3 regions of the Microbulbifer sp. JSM ZJ756 genome follow, and region 1 is predicted to be linked to each of the others. Evidence: predicted binding sites of a transcription regulator. Region 1 holds the regulator's gene; each other region holds the start of a gene.
The links. The regulator sigma-54, encoded in region 1, starts transcription at its own class of promoters, with help from an activator protein. The targets are predictions, from matches to a motif close to TGGCACANNNNTTGCNNT.
Positions count from the first base shown of each region.

Region 1 (5,751 bases):
TGGCCAGCTGCTCAACCATGTATACGGAACGATGGCGACCGCCGGTGCAGCCGACAGCGACACAGGTATAGCTGCGGTTGCTCTGCTGGTAGGAGGGCAGCCAGCGCCCGAGGAAGCTGGTAATGTCCCGCTGCATCTCGCCGGTTTCCTCGTGGGAACGCAGGAATTCAACCACTTCCGGGTCCAGGCCGGTCTTATGGCGCAGTTCGGCAACCCAGTAGGGGTTGGGCAGGCAGCGCAGGTCAAACACCAGGTCCGCATCAACCGGTACCCCGTGCTTGAAGCCGAAAGACTGGAACAGGATCGCCATGCCAGGAGAGTCGCGCCCGACAACCCGGGTCTTAACCTGGTCGCGCAGCTGGTGCAGGCTCAGGCTGCTGGTATCGATCACCAGGTCGGCCATGCCGGCCAGCGGGGCCAGTAATTCCTTTTCCCGGTTCAGGGCTTCCAGCAGGTGGGTGCGGTTGTCGCTGAGCGGGTGCTTGCGCCGGGTTTCACTGAAACGCTGGACCAGCACGGGAGAGCGCGCGTCCAGGTATATGACGTCGCACTGGATGCCGCTTTCGCGTAATTCATCGATAACCCGGGGTGCCTGTTGCACGTCCTGCCAGAGGTTGCGGGCATCGATCCCCAGGGCCAGCCGGGCGCTCTCCACACGCGGCTGCTCCTGGACCCTGCGCACGAGCTCCGGCAGCAGGCTGGCGGGCAGGTTGTCGATACAGTTGAAGCCGACGTCTTCCAGCAGTTGCAGGGCTGAACTCTTGCCGGAGCCGGAGCGGCCGCTGATGATCACCAGGCGCATAAGTTTCGAGGTCCGTTTCGTAATGTTTGATCGACTGCCGGCCGTTTGCTACCTGCCCGGGCAAGAGCTACCGGCGGGCTCCCGGTCGCATTGGCCAATGATCCGCCATTGCGGCGTCCGGCACAACGATAACGGATGTTTGTGAAGGATCGCAGTGGGACGGCGCTGGTGTGCTTCAGGCTGCGGCAGCGCTGTCGATGGCCAGGGCGTAGAGCTCGTCGCTGGAGTCCGCCTGGCGGAGCTTCTCCCTGACCCTGCTGTCGTTAAACAGGGCGGCGATTTCCGCCAGGGTGTCCAGGTGTTCCTGCTCCGCGTTTTCCGGCACCAGCAGGGCGAATAGCAGGTCGACCGGCTGGCGGTCGGCAGCATCGAAATCGATCGCCGGCTCAGTGGTGCACAGTACACCAATGGCCTCCTGGCAGCCCGGCAGGCGGCAGTGGGGGATGGCGACACCATCCCCGATGCCGGTGGAGCCCAGCCGCTCGCGCGCGATCATCTGGTTGAAAATCGTGTCTGCGTCCAGGTGTGGATACTGCTCGGCTATCGCCTGGGCAATATTCAGCAAGAGCTTCTTTTTGCTGCTGCCCGCCACCCGGCAAAGGCTGAGGCTGGGCGAGAGTAATGCTTCCAATGTCATAGCTTAACGATGGGCTCGCAACTTCTCTTTGTGTTTTATCAGCTGGCGATCGAGCTTGTCCGTGAGGGCGTCAATTGCCGCGTACATATCATCCGCTTCCGAATCCGCAAAGATCTCCCGCCCATTGACGTGAAACAGTGCCTCGGCGCGCTGTATTTCTTTCTTTTCCATTGACAGGGTTACCTGTCCCGTCGTGATCAGGTCATTGTGGTGGGAGAGTTTATCCAGTTTTTCGAGACAATAATCGCGAAGGGCTGAAGTCACTTCCAGGTGGCGGCCACTGATGTTGACTTGCATGGAATTCTCCTGTTCGAGTGCATCGAAAGCGCGGTTTGAACCGGCAGCACCCCCTGTCAGGGCGGCAACCCTACTAGGAAGTACGCCAGATTGGAAGGATACACTCAAACTTGAGGTATTGGTTGCGGGCCGCGTGGGATTGCATGCCCGGCAAGTGGTGGTGACCGTATTTTCCGATGGGGTCAGGTTGCGCCGCTAGGGCCCGGTTGGCGGGGCCTGCAGTGGTCTCAGATCAGGCGCTTGCGCTCACTGGAAGAGGGTATGCCCATGGATTCGCGATATTTGGCGACCGTGCGGCGGGCAACCTTGATTCCCTGGTTGGCCAGCTCCTGGGTGATCTTGTTATCGGACAGGGGCTTGCGTGGCTGCTCGGCGTCGACCAGCTTGCGGATCAGTGCGCGGATCGCGGTAGACGAGGCATCCTCACCGGAATTGGTGCTGACGTGGCTGGAAAAGAAGTATTTGAGCTCAAAGACCCCGCGGGGTGTGAACATATACTTTTGCGTGGTGACCCGTGAAATAGTGGACTCGTGCATGCCCACGGTTTCAGCAATATCCGCCAGCACCATGGGTTTCATTCCCTCGGGGCCCTGCTCGAAAAAGCCCTGCTGTTTCTCGACGATGCTCGAGGCCACCTTGAGCAGGGTCTCATTGCGGCTCTGCAGGCTCTTGAGGAACCAGCGTGCCTCCTGCAGGTGATCGCGCAGGAAGTTGTTATCGGCGGAGTTGTCCGCGCGTTTGATCATGGAGGCATAACCGGCATGGATGCGCAGGCGCGGGGTGGTTTCCGGGTTCAGCTCCACCTGCCAGCGTTGCTGGCGCCGGGTTACGATCACATCCGGTACGACATATTGCGGCTCATCGCTGCCAAAGGCCTCGCCCGGGTGCGGGTTGAGTGACTGGATCAGCCGCATCACTTCACCCAGTTGGGCCTCATTCAGCCGGGTGCGGCGCCCCAGCTGGCGAAAGTCGCGTTTACCCAGCAGGTCCAGGTGCAAGTCGACGATGGCCTGGGCCTCGGCGAGCCAGGGGGTCTCGGCGGGCATCTGCAGCAGCTGCAGCAGCAGGGACTCGCGCAGGTCGCGCGCCGCACATCCGGCGGGCTCAAACTGCTGGATGGTTTTCAGGACCGCCAGGATTTCATCCTCACCGACCTCCAGCGCCTCGGCCAGCTCCGCCAGTGGCGACTGCAGGAAGCCCCGGGTATCGATCGCGTCGATCAGGGTTTCAGCAATCAGTTTGTCGTGCCGGGAGAGTGGGGTGAGGTTCAGCTGCCACAGCAGGTGGTCGTGGAGGCTTTCGGAGGTGGCATTGCGCTGCTCCAGCAGGTTGTCCTCGCCGGTCGGGCCGCTGTAGCTGCCACCGCTGTAGATGTCATCCCAGTGGGTATCGACCGGCAGGTCGTCGGGAATGTCGTTGTTCCATTCGCTCTCGCTCGCGGCATCTGTACCGGATTCGCTGGCGCTGGCCGTGCGGTCATCGGGCCCGGGGGTCGGGTGATCCTCGCCCTTGGCCTCATCCGCGGAGGCTTCATGTTCGCCATGCTCCCCGGTATCGGTCTCCAGCAGCGGGTTGCTGTCCAGGGCCGACTGGACCTCCTGTTGCAGGTCGAGCGTCGACAGTTGCAGGAGGCGAATCGCCTGCTGCAGCTGCGGGGTCATCGTCAGCTGGGTGCCGAGCTTGAGCTGGAGGGATTGCTTCATACAGGGTAGAGAACCGCTAGAACGAAATATTCTTCCGAATTTCGATAAGGCGGCAGACTAACCTGCTGTGGGCGCGATTACAAGCAATAAGTGTGCCGAAAATGATGACCGTATTGCCTCCGCCGGCGATGGAGGTGACAGATATGCAGATTGCCCCCTCTGCCTAGGACGGTTTTCGGCGCCCGGTCCGCATCAGATGGTGAATTCGTGGCCCAGGTAAACCTCGCGTACCTGCTGGTTGGAGAGCACCTCATCCGGTGCGCCGGCGGCGATGATGTGGCCTTCGCTGACGATATAGGCGGTCTCACAAATGGACAGGGTCTCGCGCACGTTGTGGTCAGTGATCAGGACGCCAATGCCACGCTGGCGCAGGTGCTGGATGATCTGCTTGATATCGTTGACCGAAATGGGATCGACGCCGGCAAAGGGTTCGTCGAGCAGGACGAATGCCGGATCGGTGGCCAGGGCTCGCGCAATCTCCACCCGGCGTCGCTCGCCGCCGGACAGGGACATGCCCAGGCTGCCGGAGATATGGGTGATATTGAATTCGTTCAGCAGCTCATCGGCCCGCTCCTGCCGCTGCGCCCGGGTAAGGTCCTTGCGGGTCTCGAGGATGGCGAGAATGTTGTCGCGGACGCTGAGGCGGCGAAATACCGAGGCCTCCTGCGGCAGGTAGCCGATGCCCTTGCGGGCCCGGCCGTGCATGGATAACCGCGTGATGTCTTCTTCATCGATCAGCACCTGGCCCGCGTCCGCGCGCACCAGGCCGGCGATCATGTAGAAGCAGGTGGTTTTGCCGGCCCCATTGGGGCCCAGCAGGCCCACGACCTGGCCGCTCGATACGCTGACGGATACGTCCCGTACGACTTTGCGCTTCTTGTACTGTTTGGCGAGGTGTAACGCCTGTAGCGTTGGCATACTGAATTCCTGCTGGGCGCGAGATGCCGTGGCGGCATCCCGCGCTGGATCTGGGGATTGCGAGGCGCGGCCCCGGTGGGAAGGGGTTACTGGCCTTCCGTCGAATCCTTGTTATCTTCTGCGCTGTCGGCCGGGGCTGTCCCTTCGGGCTTGCGCTCCGGTTTCCAGATCATCTCGACCCGGCCGTCGCCAGATTGGCCCTGGGCCTGCATTTTTTCGCTGTTGAGGTCATAGTCGATCCGCTCTGCGGCCAGGGTGTTGCCGTCACGGTCCACGTGGGCGTTGCCAGTCAGCTGCAGTTCGTCGGAGTTGACCTTGAACTCGATGCGGCGCGCGCGGGCCTTGACCAGGTTCTGGCTCTGTTGCATCTGTTGCTGGAAGTGGGCCGGATTGCCGGTGGCGATGACGCGGCGGATCTCCCCTTCCGGGTTGCCGTGTACTTCCACGCGATCGGCGCGGATCTGCAGCGAGCCCTGGGTGATGACCACGTTGCCGCTGTAGACCGACAGGTTCTTGCCGCGGTTGGCTTCCAGTTTCTGCGCATTGACCTTGACCGGCTGTTGGCGGTCGGCCGGCAGTGCTGTGGCGTGCATTCCCGGCAGCAGTAGCGTAGTAGCTGCCAGGGCGCACAGGAAGTTATTGAGTTTCATAGGTGCTTTCCACCTCGGAGAGTATCTCTACCCGGTCTTGTTTCAGGAAGGCGCGCAGGCCTTTTCCCTGCGTCCGGTTCGGGCCGGCGGCAATAGTAACAAGTTTGTCTGTTTCCGCGTATTCCTGGCGGGGCTTGATGGTGATTTTCTCGGTATCCAGTACGATGCCGCCGGGCTCCGGGAGTTCATTGATATGCACGTCGCCACGCAGGACCACCCGTTCGCCATTGTTAAAGGCCACCCCGGTCCGTGACTCCGTGCGCCACTTGGGTTGGTCTCCCTGGAAAAACAGGATGCGTGGCTCCTTCAGGTTGGCGCGGTCACTGCGGGCATACTGGAAGAAAGTAATCCGCTCCGCGTCCACCCGATAGGCCAGGTTGCCCTCCAGGTTAAAGTGGCGTGTGCGTGCATCGCGGATCACCAGGTCCGGGGCGCGTTTGTGCTGTTTCGGGGTCGGGCGCTTGCCCAGCAGCTCCGGGGGTGGGCTCTCGGCGAACCAGGCGGCGACGCTGATCAGGGCCACGATCACAAACAGGGGGAGCCAGGTCCGCATCAGCACTCCCCGATATACGGTGCCAACGCGGCGGCGAAGGTGCCCTGGACATGCATAATGCGGTCGCAGACCTCGCGTACTGCGCCTTCACCGCCGCGGCTGCTGGTGACCCAGATCGCCCGCTCACGCACCGGTGATGCGGCATTGGGGACCGAGATGGGGCAGCCGATGCGAGTCATTACCAGCAGGTC
Region 1 covers NZ_JBISER010000009.1:207,567-213,317, reverse strand. The annotation lists gene rapZ (RNase adapter RapZ) at 1-802, opposite strand, end outside; gene ptsN (PTS IIA-like nitrogen regulatory protein PtsN) at 978-1,439, opposite strand; gene hpf (ribosome hibernation-promoting factor, HPF/YfiA family) at 1,443-1,736, opposite strand; gene ACH6CX_RS15180 (RNA polymerase factor sigma-54) at 1,964-3,439, opposite strand; gene lptB (LPS export ABC transporter ATP-binding protein) at 3,632-4,357, opposite strand; gene lptA (lipopolysaccharide transport periplasmic protein LptA) at 4,444-5,007, opposite strand; gene lptC (LPS export ABC transporter periplasmic protein LptC) at 4,994-5,560, opposite strand; gene ACH6CX_RS15160 (KdsC family phosphatase) at 5,560-5,751, opposite strand, start outside.

Region 2 (5,751 bases), on a different contig from region 1:
CCCGGCCGACTGGCAGGTGGTGACCACTGCCCGCGAGGACAAGGTCGAGAACACCGCAGATGGCCACAGGCTCTGGCACTTCCCGCAGACGAAGAAGTTTTCCTCCTATATCTTCCCGCTGCATGCCGGCCCCTACGAAGTCTGGGAAGACGACGCGAACGGTATCCCCCTGCGCCTGATGGCACGCCAGACACTGGCACCGAATGTAAAACCGGAAGACTGGTTCACCTTCACCAGACAGTCATTCGACTTCTTCCAGGACTACTACGGCATCGACTATCCATTCGGCAAATACGACCAGGTAATCGTGCCGGATTTCACCATCGGTGCCATGGAGAATGTGGCCGCCGTCACCTTTAACGAGGCCTATGTTTCCCGTGGCGAGAAAACCCAGGCCGAGCGACAGCGCCTGGCCAATGTGATCGCGCACGAAATGGCCCATATGTGGTTTGGTGACCTGGTCACCATGGATTGGTGGAACGGACTCTGGCTGAAGGAAAGCTTCGCCACTTATATGGCCTACCTGGCGCTGGCGGAGAACAGTGAGTTCGATGACGTGTGGGAGAATTTCTACCTGCGCACCAAACAATGGGCCTACGATTCTGACGAGCTGGTTACCACGCACCCGATCGAGCTGCCAGTGGCTAACACCGCAGAAGCCTTTTCCAACTTCGATGGCATTACCTACGGCAAGGGCGGCTCGGTCCTGAAGCAGCTGCCATTCTACCTGGGCAAGGAAGAGTTCCAGCAGGGAGTGAGCAATTACCTGAATGAATATGCCTACGACAATGCCACGCTACAGGACTTTATGGGCAGCCTGGGCAAAGCGGCGGACAAGGACCTCGGGGACTGGACCCGCGCCTGGCTATACCAGCCGGGGGTTAACACCCTCAGCGCCAGCTTCCAGTGCGAAAACGACAGGATCACCGGGCTGACCCTGGAACAGACAGCGCCGGACGAGTACCCGGTACTGCGGGACCAGCGCATCCAGTTGGGCATCTACCGGATGCAGGACGGCACCATGAGCCGCGTGGAAGCCATACCCGTAACCTACAGTGGCGCCTCGACCCGGGTAGAGGCAGCCGAGGGACTGCCCTGCCCGCAGATTCTCAACCCCAACGACGAGGACTGGGGCTATGTAAAGGTGGAGCTGGACCCGCAGTCTGTCGGGCAGCTTTCACAACATATCAATGCGATAGAGAGTCCCTTCACCCGCCTGATGCTGTGGCAGAACCTCTATGGCAGCGTACTGTCCGGCAAGATGCCCCTGGGCGAGTGGATCAGCTTCGCCCTGGAAAATGCCGCGGCCGAGCAGGATATCAATGTGATCCGGGCCATCAGCGGCCACCTGGCATCCGCCCGCGACTATTTATATCGCCTCGACTTGGCCCGGGATAAACGTGACCAGCAACTTGCCGCAATCGAGGATTTTGCCTGGGAGCAACTGAATGATGCTCCCGCCGGCAGCGACGAACAGAAAACCTGGCTCGGTACCTTTACCCGGGTCGCCCACACCGAGGCCGCCCTCGACAACGCCCGCAAGCTCCTTGATGGCGAGCTGGCCATCGATGGGCTCACCATCGACCAGGACAAGCGCTGGCAACTCATCGTACTGCTGAACCGTCACCTGCACGGTAATTACGAAGCATTGGTTAAGTCCGAACTGGAAAGGGACAACACGGACCGAGCCCGCAATAGCGCGATTACCGCGGAAGCCATACGACCGATTGAAGACGCAAAGCAGCGATGGCTGGATAATATCCTCGGGCAGCGTGACCAGTACAAGTTGAGCCAGATCAAGGCCGCGACGGGGGCACTCTTCCCGGCAGAGCAGCTGGAAATCTTCGACAGATTAAGCCAACGTGTCCTCGGAGCAGTCCCCGGAGTGAACGCGGAAGCGGATACGCTGTATAACAAGGCCTTCGCCCAGGTATTCCCGATACTCTGTAATGAAGCCGGCGCAGAGAAGTACCGCAGGGCGCTGGACAGCAATCCCGGTCTTATGCCAACACTGAAAAAGGTAATAATGAACCGCCAACAACAAAGCCAGCGCTGCATCGCGATGAAATTCTAGAATACCCAACAGTGCTTATGATACTGAGACCCCCTCACCATGGATCATGCCTGGGGTCTCCCACCATAATGATCAATGGAAACTTTGCACACTGAATACAAGGAATTAAATAATGAAAAAAATCAGACAACGCAAGTTCTTACAGGGAAGTCGAGAAGTTGAAATTCTGGACAAATCCAGGGTCCGGGTTAAATACAGAACCCTCAGGGCAAGTAAAGAGGAGACCTTCAACCTCTTCGACCTTGACACAAAATACGACAGGTACATGCAAAGACCCTACCGTTACCTGGTCCTGAGCGTGATCCTGTTTGCATTGGGGATATTCATACTTGCTAAAGACACCACCCCCAACGACCTGACCGGGGAGTATATTGCGCTATTCTCGGTACTGTTTCCCGCGTCGATGTTTTTGGCCGCATTCTTTTACAAGACGGTAAATCTGGTCATTGTGAAAAACAGGCATAATGGCGCACCGGCAATCATATTGTGGCAAAACTCACCCAGCAGGGAAGCCTGCGAAAACTTCCTGGAGTCCCTTGAGACAGAGATAGATAAACTGAAACTAAATCCGGAAGCGAGTCCCGAGCAGAAGATTCTCGCCTGTAAACAAGCCCTGGAGCTTCTGCTCTCAACCGATGCCCTTTCCGGAGAGGAGGCCAATGAGATTTTCGACCGCGTAAAGAAAAGCTTCTCTACCAAGAAGAAGGCTCAACTTTACACAGTAAGTTAGTGCCTGTAGCCAAATCGAACCTCCCCGGCTCTAACCTGTTCTGAAGACTGCAAGGACTGAATGAATCTCAGAGGACGGGTGCGCACCAACTCGGTGCACCAGAAACACTATAAATACGCACAGACCGGCCAGGGGCAAGTGAGTTCGTAAATCAGCTATTGCACTTCCTGGCCGGCCACGCTTTCTGGAAGGTATTGGCATAGAGCTTGCTTTGGTATTGCCAGGCTCGCCGTGATTCCGCGGCTTGCTGTAACAACCAGTTTCCACAGACGACGGCGTCTTCTCCCCGGGCCTCTTGGCCCCACGGGGTGAAGGCGCCGTTTTTTTTGGCCTGCAGAATCAGCCCATGGCTTTAAGTGGAAACACCCATAACCAGATTCCAGGGGCAAAAACATGGCTTATCTACTTCCAACCGAATTTGCGACCAAAATGGTCGACGCTGGCGAGGCTAAAATTTTCATGTCCACCCGCGACACCCTGATCCGGGCCTATATGGCCGGGGCCATCCTGGCACTTGCAGCGGTGTTCGCCATTACCATTACGGTGACGACCGGCAACCCGCTGATCGGCGCGGTGCTGTTCCCGGTGGGCTTCTGCATGCTTTACCTGATGGGCTTTGACCTGCTGACGGGGGTGTTTGTGCTGACCCCCCTGGCGTGGCTGGACCGGCGCCCCGGGGTGACCGTCAATGGGATCCTGCGCAACTGGGGACTGGTGTTCCTGGGCAATTTTGGCGGGGCGCTGACCGTGGCATTTATGATGGCCTTCGTGTTTACCTACGGCTTCTCAGTCGAGCCCGGTGCAGTAGGGCAGAAGATTGCCGGCATCGGTGAGTCCCGCACCGTGGGCTATGCGGAATACGGTGCCGCCGGCTGGTTTACAATCTTCCTGCGCGGCATGCTGTGTAACTGGATGGTCTCCATGGGCGTGGTGGGCGCGATGATCTCCACCCACGTGAGCGGCAAGGTGCTGGCAATGTGGATGCCGATCATGCTGTTCTTCTTTATGACCTTCGAGCACTCGGTGGTAAACATGTTCCTGTTTCCATCGGCCATTATCATGGGTGGTGGCTTTTCTGTAGCCGACTATTTTCTCTGGAACGAGATCCCCACTGCACTGGGTAACCTGGTGGGTGGCCTCGCCTTTACCGGGCTCACGCTTTACAGCACCCATGTACGCACGGCCCCGGCTCGCAGCCTTGATTCCAGTCCAGAGCCGGCCGCCGCCAGCTGATTCCCTGCTGCTCTAGTATGGAAAGCTTGAAAGCCCGGCCGCCAACAGCGGCCGGGCACTCCCACAGGGATACCCCCGGCCAACTACAGGTCGCGATCGGCCAGTACAGCAGCGCCGGGAGGAAAGCGCATAACCAGGACTGCCACGGCGCAACCGTTCCCCGTGCCGCGCAACTGGTGGTCAAGGGAATTGCACTGGCCCTGGCGGATGGCATCAGTAGCAGCCGAGTAAGTGGTATTGCCAGCGAGACCGCAGTAAAAGCGTTCCTGGCCGACTACTACTGCACCTCGGAGGCCTGGTCTGTGCGCGCAGCCGGGACCCGCGTGATCTCCGCCATTGACGCGTGGCTCGATGCCAAGACCCGTGCAACGCAGTTCCGCTACCAACGCGACCACGGCTATGTCTGCACTTTTGCCGCCCTGGTACTGCGAGGGCGGTCGGCACACCTGTTCCACCTTGGTGACAGCCGGATTTACCGCCTGCACCAGGGTTCCCTGGAACTGCTCACCAGTGATCACTGCAAGTGGGCAGCTGGCGGGGAACGCCACCTGAGCCGTGCCCTTGGGGCTCGAGACCGGGACCAGCCGGACTACCGGCAGTTACCGCTGCAGGAGGGCCAGCATTACATCCTGGCCACCGACGGCCTCTATGAGCATATATCGCCACAACAGGTTATCGAGCGGCTGTCCGACCCGCAGGCCAACCTGGACCAGGTAGCGCAGGCGCTGGTCGACGCCGCGCAGCTCAATGGCAGCGCAGATAACCTGACCATCCAGATAGCCCGTATCGACCAACTGCCCGGCGAGGGCGCCAGACTGTTACGGGAAAAGGCAGAACAACTGCCATTACCCCCCATACTGGGACCGGGGGAGCAACTGGATGGCTTCCGCATCGAGCGCCAACTGCAGATATCCGCGCGTAGTCACGCCTACCTGGCCACAGACCTCAAGTCAGGCGCTCACGTATTCCTCAAGACGCCCTCAACGGAACTTGGCGGGGATCGGGCTTATCTCGAGCGACTGCTGATGGAAGAGTGGGTTGCGCGCCGGGTGCGCAGTACGCACCTGCTGGCCGCCGCAGCGATCGACCGGCAGCGGCGCTATCTCTATACCGTCAGCGAGTATATTGACGGCCAGACACTGGCCCAGTGGCTACGGGACAACCAGCGGCCAGACCTCGAGCGTGTGCGGGATATTACCGAGCAGGTGGCACGCGGCCTGCGGGCCCTGCACCGGATGGAAATGCTGCACCGGGACCTGAAACCCGAGAACATCATGCTCGACCGCAGTGGAACAGTAAAACTCATTGATTTTGGTGCCGTGCGAGTCTCCGGGCTGGAGGAGCTGGCCGGCGCCAGTGGCGGCAACGAGCTGCTGGGCACTGCGCTGTACGCAGCCCCCGAGTGCCTGCTTGGGGAGTGCCCCACCACTCGCTCTGACCTCTACTCCCTCGGCGTACTCACGTATCACATGTTATCCGGTGCCTTCCCCTATGGCCCCAGGATGGCACGGGCGCGCACAGTCACAGAGCAAAGGCGACTCAGCTACCGGAGCCTGGCTAGCGACAACAGCGCCGTCCCCCGCTGGGTGGATGCGGCTATCCGCCAGGCTGTCCACCCAGATCCATTCAGGCGCTATGCCCACCTGTCGGAATTCGTCCACGATCTGCGCACCCCTAACCACAGCCTGCTGTCTGGCCAGCGCCCGCCGCTGAT
Region 2 covers NZ_JBISER010000011.1:31,279-37,029, reverse strand. The annotation lists gene pepN (aminopeptidase N) at 1-2,074, shown strand, start outside; gene ACH6CX_RS16250 (hypothetical protein) at 2,187-2,804, shown strand; gene ACH6CX_RS16245 (formate/nitrite transporter family protein) at 3,198-4,037, shown strand; gene ACH6CX_RS16240 (bifunctional protein-serine/threonine kinase/phosphatase) at 4,055-5,751, shown strand, end outside.
Region 2: ACH6CX_RS16245 (formate/nitrite transporter family protein) is a predicted target of sigma-54. The motif match lies at 3,000-3,017, and genes of this name have one in related genera.

Region 3 (5,751 bases), on a different contig from region 1:
GATCTCGGGGAAGAACTTGACGACAAAGTGCATGATGAGTTGTTGACCGGGTACCGCAGGTTGATGATGAGCACGGAATTATAAACAGTCTGGCTGTAAATTCACCGGGCCGGGGAGCAGTTGGGGGTGACTGGCGCAATGTTGAATATTGTGCTGCACTGAATTTGTGCGCCAGGGTCCCAATTCGTGCCATTTTGGTGCGCAGATTGGTGGCCGGCGCGCCAGTTTGCGTCTATTTTGCTCAGGGCGGCGCCCAATCCGTGCCCTGGGCCCCGGTGCCCGTGGCTCCGGCCCAATTGCCCCAATTTGGCACACTCCTTGCTTCAGTACTGACCACGAACAGTACGCCGTCGCTAAAGAGTCGAGCCTCACCAAGGGTTAACGTTCAGCGACCTACAAACTTTCAAGACCTGGAGGACAGCAATGTCAGCGAATACGCTCGGTTTGATTAAAGAGAGTGAAGCCAAATGGGTAGACCTGCGCTTTACCGATTCCAAGGGTAAGGAGCAGCACGTCTCCCTGCCGACTTCCGAAGTCGACGGCGAGTTCTTCGAAGAGGGCAAGATGTTCGACGGCTCCTCCATCGCCGGCTGGAAAGGCATCAACGAGTCCGACATGATCCTGATGCCGGATGACGAGGCCTCTTTCCTGGACCCGTTCACCGATGAGCCCACTGTGATCGTGCGCTGCAACATCGTCGAGCCGTCCACCGGCCAGGGTTACGAGCGCGACCCGCGTTCCATCGCCCTGCGCGCCGAGGAATACCTGAAGTCCACTGGCCTGGGCGACACCGCGCTGTTCGGCCCGGAGCCCGAGTTCTTCGTATTCGACGACATCACCTGGGGTGCCGAGATGGGCGGTGCCTTCTACAAGATCAACTCCGAGGAAGCGGCCTGGTCCTCCAGCATGCCGCACCCGGAAGGCAATATCGGCCACCGCCCGGGCGTCAAGGGCGGTTACTTCCCGGTACCGCCGGTCGACTCACTGCACGACGTGCGTGCCGCCATGTGTTCCGCCATGGAGCAGATGGGCCTGCACGTTGAAGTGCACCACCACGAAGTGGGTACCGCTGGCCAGTGTGAAATCGGCGTTGGCGCCAACACCCTGACCAAGAAGGCGGACGAGGTGCAGATCCTCAAGTACGCGGTGCACAATGTTGCGCACGCCTACGGCAAGACTGCCACCTTCATGCCCAAGCCGCTGGTAGGCGACAACGGTTCCGGCATGCACATCCACATGTCCTTCAGCAAGGACGGCGTGAACCAGTTTGCCGGTGACGGCTATTCCGGCCTGTCCGAGACCGCCCTGTACTACATCGGTGGTGTCATTAAGCATGCGCGCGCCATCAACGCGTTCGCCAACGCCTCGACCAACTCCTACAAGCGCTTGGTACCGGGCTTCGAGGCGCCGGTGATCCTGGCTTACTCCGCGCGCAACCGCTCTGCGTCCATCCGCATTCCGTACGTCGCCTCCCCGAAAGGCAAGCGCATCGAGGCCCGCTTCCCGGACCCGACCGCCAACCCGTACCTGGTGTTCGCCGCCATGCTGATGGCCGGCCTGGACGGCATCAAGAACAAGATCCACCCCGGCGACCCGGCTGACAAGGACCTGTACGACCTGCCGGCGGAAGAAGTGGCCGAGTACCCGACCGTTGCCTCCAGCCTGGAAATGGCCCTGGATGCCCTGGACGCGGACCGCGCCTTCCTGACCGAGGGCGGCGTATTCTCCGACGACGCCATCGATGCCTACATCGAGCTGAAGCGTGAGGAAGTGGAGCGCCTGAACATGACCACTCACCCGGTCGAGTTCGACATGTACTACTCCGTATAAGCGCCCTCACGCAATCCGCGTGTCAAGAAAGCCCGTACCGTCTGGTACGGGCTTTTTTATTGGGGGTAAACTAGCCTTCACCTAATGAAGCCCCGCCATTTTGCGGGCATGCCGGAGGCAGGAGTGCCAATGCGCAGATACCACACCATCACCGGCGCTGTCGTCGCAACCTTTGCCGCAGCGACCCTCATGTTCGGCACTGCCGGGGCGCTGGCGGGCGGTTCGGGGGAAGATGACGCCAGCGGCGGCAAGGCGATCTACAAGACCGTGGGCCCGGATGGCAAGGTGACCTTCACCGATGTACCGCCGGAAGACGGCAAGGCGGAACGTATCAGGCTGGCTCCCACCAACGTGCAGCCGATCGTGCGGCCGCGCCCCATGCCCACGCGCAAGCTGTCACCCAATGACCGGCGCGAACGCGACAGGCCCCTGGGGCCTATCAACTTCGCCATCGTCAGTCCCCAGAGTGGCGCCACCATTCCCCCGGGACAGCGCTTGATCGTCTTGCGGGTGGCCATCGACCCGGCGCCTCCCGGCGGTTACCGCTTTTTCGCCGTAGTCGACGGCCGGCCGTGGCAGGGCAGTTCCAGTGGCAACAGCCTGGATATCTCCGCACTGGAGCGGGGCACTCACGATATCCAGGCCGTGCTTACCGATCCCGACGGCCAGGTGCTGGCGCGCTCCCAGCCCATCACCATCTTCGTCAAGCGCCCGGGCGGCACCCTGCCGGACAACCCCTCCCCGCAGGCGGTGCCCGCGCCCCAGGCACCCACGGCGCCGGGCGTGCCCCAGTCAACCAGCCAGTCCCGGCGCTCCCGCAACTGAAGGCGGCCCGCTTTCTCCCGCCCGGCTGACCGGGCGGGCGCACTTCCACACCAAAATGATGCGCCTGTACTGGCGTTTTTTTGATCTATGCACCACAATGGTGCGCTCGGGGGCTGGCTATTGCCTGCCTGCCCCCGGAACTCACCGCACTCACTATCGTGCGCCATTTTGGTTTGCTTCTTGCACTGTCTTAAACAGTGCTGGCGGGCACCGCGACCTCAGGGTACGCCGTGCCCCAGAACCGCCCGCTGAATGACCCCGGGACTTTTGCATGTTGAATGACCGCCAGTTGCGTCAACTGTTGGACAACCTTTCCGCCGCAGTACTGGTGCTGGATGAGCGCCTGGCGCTCTGCTACCTGAACTCCGCTGCCGAGGACCTGCTGGCCGCATCCAGTGCCAGGGTCAGCGGGCAGCCGCTGGAAGAGGTCGTGCGGGAATCTGACGCCGCGCAGCGCGCCATGCGCGGGGCGCTGGTGAGCGGGCAGAAGTACACCGTGCGACGTGCCACCTGGCACCTGCACAACCTGGAAACCTGTACCGTCGATTACTCGGTGAGCCCGGTGGCGGAGCTGGGCCTGTTGCTGGTGGAAGTGCAGACCATGGACCGGCTGCTGCGGATTGCGCGGGAAGACGCCCTGATCGATGCCCAGGAAACCACCCGCAACCTGGTCCGCGGCATGGCCCACGAGGTGAAGAACCCCCTGGGCGGAATCCGCGGCGCGGCACAGCTGTTGCAGCGGGAGCTGCCGGACCCGGAGCTGGCGGAATATACGCAGATCATCATCGACGAGGCCGACCGCCTGCGGAACCTGGTGGATCGCCTGCTGGGGCCACGCCAGCCCGCCAATATGCAGCCCACCAATGTGCATGAGGTGCTCGAGCGGGTGGCGCAGCTGATCGACGCCGAGTGCGATGGGGAGCTGAGCATACGCCGTGACTACGACCCGTCGATCCCCGACCTGCCGGGCGACAGGGAACAGCTGATCCAGGCATTGCTCAATATTGCCCGCAACGCCATGCAGGCTGTCGACGAGAGCATCGGTTTGCCGGCGGGACAGATCGTGCTGCGCACGCGCATCCAGCGCCAGTTCACCATCGGCAAGCACCACTGCCCGCTGGTGTGCAGGATCGAAATTGAGGACAACGGCCCGGGTATCCCGGAAGACATCCGCGAGCGGATTTTCTTCCCGATGATTTCCGGGCGCGCGGAGGGCTCCGGGCTGGGGCTCTCTATTTCGCAAAACATCATCAACCAGCATCGCGGACTGATTAAGTGCGACAGCCAGGCGGGACAGAGTGTGTTCCAGATTTACCTGCCGCTGGAAACCGAATAAACGATTAGACACTGGGAAAGACCATGAGCAACCGCGTTTGGATCATTGACGACGACCGATCGATACGCTGGGTACTGGAGCGGGCCCTGACCCGGGCCGGTATCGAGACCAAGTGCTACGAGAGTGGTGACCGGGCACTGGACGATTTCTACAGCGACTCCCCCGATGTGGTAATCAGCGATATTCGCATGCCCGGTGCCGATGGCTTCAAGTTGTTGCAACGCTTCCAGAGCGAACGCCCGGCCCTGCCAATCATCATCATGACGGCACACTCCGACCTGGACAGCGCCGTGGCCGCCTACCAGGGCGGTGCCTTCGAATACCTGCCCAAGCCGTTCGACGTCGACGAGGCGGTGGCTGTGACCCGCCGTGCCCTGGCCCATGCCAGCGAGCAGCAGGGCGGTGAGCAGGTCAGCCTGGAAAACAGCCAGGCCAGCAAGGAGATTATCGGCGAGGCGCCGGCGATGCAGGAGGTGTTCCGCGCTATCGGTCGCCTGTCCCATTCCAATATCACCGTATTGATCAATGGCGAGTCCGGTACCGGTAAGGAACTGGTGGCCCAGGCGCTGCATAACCACAGCCCCCGCCGCAGCCAGCCCTTTATCGCGCTGAACATGGCCGCGATTCCGAAGGACCTGATGGAATCCGAACTGTTTGGCCATGAAAAGGGTGCCTTCACCGGTGCCGCCGCGCAACGTACCGGCCGCTTCGAGCAGGCCAATGGCGGCACATTGTTCCTTGATGAAATCGGCGATATGCCGCCGGAAACCCAGACCCGCCTGCTGCGGGTGCTGGCCGATGGTGAGTTCTACCGCGTGGGTGGCCACACCCCGGTCAAGGTGGATGTGCGCATCATTGCTGCCACCCACCAGGACCTGGAGCGACTGGTGGAGGAGCATAAATTCCGTGAGGACCTTTTCCACCGCCTCAATGTAATCCGCATCCATATTCCGCGCCTGTCTGACCGTCGCGAGGATATCCCGCGGCTGGTGCAGCATTTCTTTACCAGCGCCGCCAAGGACCTGGGGGTGGAGCCGAAGATCCTGCTGAAGGAGACCGAGGAATACCTCACCGGCCTCGACTGGCCCGGCAACGTGCGCCAGCTGGAGAATACCTGTCGCTGGATTACCGTAATGGCCTCCGGCCGCGAGGTGCATATAGAGGACCTGCCGCAGGAGCTGCACCAGCAGACCGCCGGCACCCAGGCCCCGCAGGACTGGCAGAAGGCACTGCGCCTGTGGGCCGACCAGGCCCTGGCCAATGGCCGCCGCGAGATCCTCAGTGAGGCGGTGCCCCAGTTCGAGCGCGCGCTGATCGAGATCGCACTCAAGCACACCGCAGGGCGCAAGCGCGATGCCGCCGAACTGCTGGGCTGGGGCCGCAACACGCTGACCCGCAAGCTGAAAGAGCTGGGCATGAACGGCGACTCCGAGTAGAGCCGTGCCAGTGGATGGCGTCAGTCATTAACCCTGAGAGGCCGCTTTCCGGAGCGGCCTCTTTACTTTCAGGCTATGGCCGAATTGCAGTGGCAAAGACTGAATTGAAAACGAGAGAAATCTTTTGAATGTATGTCGACCTGCAAACGGATGATTTATCGGATGGCGCGGTTATCGAATTACTGCGTGCGCACCTGGAAGAGATGCGCAAATACTCTCCGGAGGCCAGCATTCATGCCCTCGATACAGGCAAGCTGAAAGATCCGCGTATGACTTTCTGGGCCGCCCGTGTCGATGGCCAGCTGGCCGGCTGCGGGGCCCTTC
Region 3 covers NZ_JBISER010000007.1:30,238-35,988, forward strand. The annotation lists gene thiI (tRNA uracil 4-sulfurtransferase ThiI) at 1-33, opposite strand, end outside; gene glnA (glutamate--ammonia ligase) at 424-1,830, shown strand; gene ACH6CX_RS12170 (DUF4124 domain-containing protein) at 1,960-2,655, shown strand; gene glnL (nitrogen regulation protein NR(II)) at 2,927-3,991, shown strand; gene glnG (nitrogen regulation protein NR(I)) at 4,015-5,427, shown strand; gene ACH6CX_RS12185 (GNAT family N-acetyltransferase) at 5,556-5,751, shown strand, end outside.
Region 3: glnL (nitrogen regulation protein NR(II)) is a predicted target of sigma-54. The motif match lies at 2,825-2,842, and genes of this name have one in related genera.